2 regions of the Paenibacillus sp. FSL W8-0426 genome follow, and region 2 is predicted to be linked to the other one. Evidence: riboswitches for the same ligand, from Rfam matches in the RefSeq annotation. Region 2 holds a riboswitch; the other holds the start of a gene.
The links. Region 2 has a riboswitch for S-adenosylmethionine ahead of MKY59_RS25935 (methionine ABC transporter ATP-binding protein). Riboswitches for the same ligand answer to the same signal wherever they lie in the genome.
Positions count from the first base shown of each region.

Region 1: another riboswitch for S-adenosylmethionine. It lies ahead of metA (homoserine O-succinyltransferase); the one in region 2 lies ahead of MKY59_RS25935 (methionine ABC transporter ATP-binding protein).

Region 1 is NZ_CP150203.1:1,860,367-1,863,783, forward strand. Features, by position in the region: gene corA (magnesium/cobalt transporter CorA) at 1-456, opposite strand, end outside; SAM riboswitch class I at 906-1,036, shown strand; gene metA (homoserine O-succinyltransferase) at 1,293-2,210, shown strand; gene MKY59_RS08565 (PLP-dependent transferase) at 2,235-3,417, shown strand, end outside; gene MKY59_RS08570 (aminotransferase class I/II-fold pyridoxal phosphate-dependent enzyme) at 3,415-3,417, shown strand, end outside.
Region 2 is NZ_CP150203.1:5,748,449-5,751,865, forward strand. Features, by position in the region: gene MKY59_RS25930 (methionine ABC transporter permease) at 1-331, opposite strand, end outside; gene MKY59_RS25935 (methionine ABC transporter ATP-binding protein) at 331-1,359, opposite strand; SAM riboswitch class I at 1,589-1,728, opposite strand; gene MKY59_RS25940 (Cthe_2314 family HEPN domain-containing protein) at 1,810-2,544, opposite strand; gene MKY59_RS25945 (COX15/CtaA family protein) at 2,727-3,417, opposite strand, start outside.

The DNA.
Region 1 (3,417 bases), 3.0 Mb from region 2:
GATGCGGGCCTCGATCCGATCGCCCACCGTGAAGTAATTGTCGACGATCAAGTCGATCAACAAGTACAAGAAACGGTCCGGCGTGTTGGCTTCCTGTTCCCATAAGATGGGCTTCAGTGTACGCAGCTCGCTGACCTTTTGTTTGGTCACGCTTATAATGAAATGTCTGCCCAAAAACAGGTTGACAGCCCGCAAGAAGATTTCTTCATCATCGAATCGAATGCTGTTAATGACGATAAAATAATGATTTTCGTAAATTTCGATTTTTGGACGCTGTTCGTCCTCGCTAAGGCAGTCCTCCACCGCCAGGTCATGGATCATGAACAGGGGCTGGAGCACCGCCAAATCGTCAACGTCTGCATCGATCCAGTAGAATCCCTCTGCTGGTGGCGTCAGCGTTTGTTCAATATCGTCCACCGGGATAAATACACCGTTGTTTACCAACCGGATTTTCATCGTTATCCACTCCTTCTGCACCCGCCACTATGGCGGATCACTCTTGAATTAGGGCGCAAAGGAACAGATCAGCCGGTCGGCAGCGGGGTCTGGAGATCAGACGGGATGACTTGGTATCCAAACGGAATAAACGTCCCGCTGCCGGCATGCTGATGTCAATTCACTATGCAGTTTGCTGGAACTCGTCTGCCAATCAGGCCTCGGGTCGCCATCCATTGAATATGTCACCTCTCACATAAGGGTATGCAACACTTGTCTAGTATACCGCTCGTACATGGTGCTTTCAAGCGTAAAAATGTGTCGATTTTGGCGCCACACAGCAGTCTATGAATGTAGGGAACAAACGGTTCCGCTTCATAAAAACAGACCTGCAAACATATGCTTGACGAGTAGGCGTTATTGTTTTAAAGTATACGTTAAACATGCTATCAACAATTGAATACGGCGAAATCTTATCAAGAGTAGGTGGAGGGACTGGCCCGATGAAACCCGGCAACCGGCGGCATAACCGCACGGTGCTAATTCTTGCAGCGACTAAGTGCACATACATTGAGGCACTGTTGTTACTGAGAGATGAGAGAGGCGCATATCCGTTTTACATATGACCTTTCTCGGAGTCCGAGGAAGGTCTTTGTTATAATTATCGGAATGACTGGGCTTTGGGCATCCGATTGTTCTGGTATATGCACCGACTTCTCAGCACTGATTTTCGCTAAGCAATTTAAGGCTGTCCCGTAGACGACAAGGGCTGCATGTGGACATTGCGTCTGCGCTCGGAGACCAGCTCTTGGCAGCTAAGCCTGCATCTATCTATGCTTAAGGAGGAGTTACACACCATGCCGATCAAAATACCAGATGCCTTGCCCGCAAAGGAAGTGCTTGCGGGAGAGAACATTTTCGTAATGGATGAATCGTCTGCTTACAAGCAGGATATTCGCCCATTGCGCATTGCTATTTTAAACCTGATGCCGACCAAAGAAACAACGGAAACCCAATTGCTCCGCCTTGTGGGGAATACGCCGATTCAGGTGGACATCGTGCTGGTGCATCCGAAATCCCATACCTCCAAAAACACGTCTCAGGAATATCTCAACCTGTTCTACAAAACGTTTGACGAGATTGAGCATCGCCGTTTCGACGGCATGATCATTACCGGCGCCCCAGTGGAACAGATGGATTTCGAAGACGTGAACTATTGGAAGGAAATCCAGGAGATTTTCGAATGGACCAAAACCAACGTTACGTCGACCATGCATATATGTTGGGCTTCGCAGGCGGGTTTGTATCATCATTTTGACGTGCCGAAAATTCCGCTGGCCGAAAAATGCTTCGGCGTTTTCCCGCACACGGTGAACAAATCCCATGTTCCGCTCCTGCGCGGATTTGACGAAGTGTTCAACATCCCGCATTCCCGCCATACGGAAGTACGGCGCGAAGACATTTTGAAAAACGACAATCTCGAAATTTTGTCCGAGTCGGAGGAGGCAGGCGTGTTCCTGGTAGCCACCAAGGACGGCAAGCAAATTTTCGTGACAGGCCATGCCGAATACGATCCTCTTTCGCTGAAATGGGAATATGATCGTGATGTGGCCAAAGGATTGAACATCGATCCGCCGAAACATTACTTCCCGAATGACGACCCTTCCCGTGTTCCTCCGGCAACCTGGCGGGCGCATGCAAACTTATTATTCTCTAATTGGCTCAATTACTATGTGTATCAGGAAACCCCTTACGATATTGGTCCGCAAATTTAATTGTGATAACAGGAGGATGCAGCAATGGAAGATAACAAGCTGAAAATTGAAAGTCGACTGGCCCAAATCGGGTCCGTCAATGAACCGGTCACGGGCGCGGTGAATTTTCCGATCTATCAATCAACGGCGTTCCGCCATCCAAAGCTGGGGCAGAGCACCGGGTTCGATTATATCCGCACGACCAATCCGACCCGCAAAGTGTTGGAGGAAGCAGCAGCTGCATTGGAATCCGGCGATGCCGGGTTTGCGTGTAGTTCGGGCATGGCTGCCCTGCAAACGATCTTCTCCCTGTTCGGACAGGGGGATCACCTAATCGTGTCGCTGGACCTGTATGGCGGAACGTATCGCCTGCTGGAACGGATTTTATCCCGGTTCGGCGTAACAGCCAGCTATGTAGATACCACTGACCTCGCGGCGCTTGAAGAAGTGCGCAAACCGAATACAAAGGCGGTATTCATTGAAACACCGACAAACCCGCTGATGATGATCACAGATATAGAGGCCGTTAGTGCTTGGGCGAAAAGCCATGGTCTGTTGACCATCGTCGATAATACGCTCTTGACGCCGTTCTTCCAACGTCCGATTGAGCTTGGAGCCGACATCGTCATCCACAGCGCGACCAAATATTTGGGCGGTCACAATGACGTGCTTGCCGGTCTGATCGTAACGAAAGGCGAGCAATTGTCTGCCGAAATGGCATTCCTGCATAACTCCATCGGTGCCGTGTTGTCCCCGAGCGATTCTTACCAGTTGATGAGAGGGATGAAAACGCTGGCTCTCCGCATGGAACGCCATGAGCACAACGCGTTGACGATTGCGAAGTATTTGCTGGAGCATCCCGCAGTGGCCGAAGTGTTCCATCCCGGTCTGTCGGATCATCCAGGCCATGAGCTGCAAAACAAACAGTCCAGCGGTAACACGGGGATTTTCTCCTTCAAGGTTAAGGATGCCCGTTATGTAGAGCCAGTCCTGCGCCATATCAAGCTGATCGCTTTTGCCGAAAGCCTGGGCGGGGTCGAATCGTTGATGACGTATCCTACCGTGCAGACACATGCCGACATCCCGCTTGAAATCCGCGACGCCGTCGGCGTGGATGACCGTTTGCTTCGCTTCTCGGTCGGCATCGAGCATGTGGATGACCTGATTGCCGACCTGGGCGGTGCGCTTGAGGCAGCGCAGCGCGAAGTTGAAGGAGGGGAAAGCCATG
Region 2 (3,417 bases):
CCACCAATCGCGCAAAATACGGGGCAGCCGCAATAACCAACGGAGGAATGGTGCCCAGCACGCCGGTTGCCGTTCCAACCAAAGCTCGGGTGAACGGAATAAGAGCAACAATCAAAATAATGAATGGAACCGACCGAAGAATGTTAACGATAATAGAGAGAATGGTATATAAAATCTTGACTTGCGACGAAGCCGAGCGTGCTGTCATGAACAGCAAAACGCCAAGCGGCAAACCGATAATAACCGTGAACAGGCCGGACGCCCCTAGAATCTGCAACGTTTCAACGGTAGCCTGGCTGATCTCTTCCCATCGAATGCTTGAAAAATCCATTATTGTAGCACCTCCACATCAAGCCCCTGCTCGACCAGTTCGTTCATCGTCTGCCTGATGGAAGCAGGCTCGCCCTCAAACCTTACCGTCAATTGTCCGTAAGGAACTTGTTTGATGGTCGAAATCGTGCCTTGCAAAATGGCAAAATCGACGCCTGTTTTGCGGACCGTTCTGGACAGAATGGCTTCATATGTCTTTTCTCCCAGAAAAGAGATTCTCACCAGTTGGGAAGCTCCGTTAGCCAATGCGTCACCTTTGACCGGTGCACTGACTGCCAACAGCTCCGCCGAGGCATCGTCCCGCTGGATGAAATCGCGGGTGACCTCATGCTGCGGCTTGAGAAATACTTCCGTTACCGGCCCTTGCTCCACGATGCCTCCCTGGTGAATGACCGCCACACGATCGCATATGCTCTGGATGACATGCATTTCATGCGTAATCAGTACGATCGTAAGATCGTACTTCTCGTTAATGTCCAGCAGCAGCTTCAAAATGGAGGCCGTCGTCTGCGGATCAAGCGCCGAGGTCGCTTCATCGCAAAGCAGGACCGCCGGATCGCTGGCCAGCGCGCGGGCAATGCCTACCCTTTGCTTCTGTCCGCCTGAGAGTTGGGCAGGATACTTGCCGCTGTGGTCTTCCAACCCGACCAGAGAAAGCATCTCTTTGACCTTGCGGTCGATCTCCGCCTTGGGTGCATTGGCCAACTTGAGCGGAAATGCCACATTGTCGTACACCGTCGCGGATGACAGGAGGTTGAAATGCTGAAAGATCATGCCGATTTTGCGGCGTTGCTTCTGAAGCCCCTGTTTCCCAAGCTCCGTTAAATTGACGCCGTCGACCCACACTTCGCCGCTCGTCGGCCGTTCCAGCAAATTCATGCAGCGAATCAACGTGCTTTTTCCCGCCCCAGAGTGGCCGATAATGCCGAAAATCTCGCCTTTTTGAATGGTCAGGTCGAGTTCGGCTAACGCTGTCGTTGCTTTGGCGCCTTTGCCGTATGTTTTGGTTAATGCCTTTAATTCAATCAAAATAGCTTCTCCTTCCCGCCATTACATGTATCTTTACCCGAAAGGCTGGAAAAACTCCTTCGGACGCCGAGAAAAACGACTTTAGTCATATCTCCCGAGCAAACCGATCATCGTTTGGCGAGTAATCATAAACCTGTATTGCAAGCAGATCCTTCCAATCTGCATTCTCCCCGAACCAAAAAAGAGCCCCTCTGCAGAAAAAAGGGCTCTTTGCGTGAAAGATTATGCCTTCTCATCTGCCAAAATCGTGCTCTGCACCATTTTGTAGGAATTAGCACCTAACATCTATAAAGAATGACATCGTGTCACACCCCATAAATCGGTTGCCGGGCTTCATCGGGCCTGTCCCTCCGCCGCTCTCGATAAGAATATATGATTTTTAATCAGTATTGAATATAGGAACTCAGTATAATCCAAGTATTCCGGTTTGTCAAAGGTAAATATTACACCCTAATGGGTGCTGTTTTTGCGATTCAAGCCGTGCTCACGCCACAAGGCATTAATGTAGCCATAAGCCGTCTTGATGGTTTCGCACACCATGTCCGTTCCTTGCCTGAGCTCATGAAGATGCTGGTCCAGATCCTCCAGCTGCACTTTGCCCTGCAGCGTTTGATGCAGCTGCCACAGGTCATCTTGCATCTCCCAGTTCATGTAATGAATCTCCATGTTGCGTCGCTTGCGCAATCGGCTCATCGGTTCGCGGTATTTTTCTTTGATCCGGATCAGCGCTTCGGCCAAATCGGCATGAACTTTAGCATAGCCGAACTGCCTGAGTACTGTAAAGTAGGAAAAGTGGGCTTTGACCTTTGAGGTATTCAGGTCGAAAATTTCGTTGATGACCGTTCCGGTTTTGTCCAAAATGGCGAAACAGCGAATGAAGCCGTCCTTATAGAAATATACGTAGCGCGCATATTCCGCCTTTTCGGCAGCGGTCATGTCTTCCGTAGAGCCTGCTTTCACCTTTTTCCGAAAATGGGAAGCCGCAAAACAGCTTTGCTCCAATTCATCCAGCGAGGATATCAAACCTTGGGTCCAAACATACAGTTTGCGGTAATCATGCGTCGGGTCCTGATTCAGGTCCAACTGTCGCTGCAGGAGCCCCAGCGTTTCCACCATCGCTTCGATCGCTTCTTCCAGAACGCCTTCATTCCGGCGCGGGGGTTCACCCAGTAGTGTTCGCAGCATGAGCATGCCTCCTCTTGTCCAATCTGTCTCAACCACCCAACTTAAGCATAACCCCAACCGGAGACCGAGTAAACGCACAGCGCTATTGCACCATAGCGTACCCGAATCCGGTGCGGATCAAACAAAATCCACCCGCATCCGTGACGATGCATCACGAGGGCAGGTGGACTTGGGAAAGCAGATCAGAACCGATTAACCGGTTTGTGCAGTTTGTATACCAGAAAACTCATGTACGTCAATATGCCGAACAGGATGGCAATATCAAGCATGTGCGACAAGGCAACAAACATGTACACTTCCGGACGATTCATCGTAAGCATCATCAGGAAACCGATAAACACTTGCAGCAACACCAGCACAACCGACACCACACCCAGCGTTCTAAGCTCCTTATTATCCGGATGTTTGCGGTATGCATAGTGCCCCAGAATCGCAATCACGACGACGAGCGACACCGCTGCTAAACGGTGGATGAAGGCTACGGCAACGCCGCCGGACAGTTCAGGAACGATTTGCCCGTTACATAGAGGGAATCCGGAACAGCCGCCAGCCGAATCCGTATGGCTTACAAAAGCCCCCGTGTACACAACCAGGTACGTGTAAATGGTGGAGAACCACACGAGATTCCGGAAATTTTTGCTCACTCGCGGATATTTGTTCAAACGTTCCAGTCCGCCATGCTTGGCCTCTTGGCGAATGCCCAAAGCCATCATGAGCGAGCTGGCAAAGGCGATCAGCGCAAACCCGAAATGCAGCGCCATGACTGCCGATGACTGGGAAAAGACGACGGCGAATGCGCCCATGATCCCCTGTATGATGACAAATAACAATGTCAGCAATGAGAACAATTGCAGATCTCGGCGGGACTTGCCG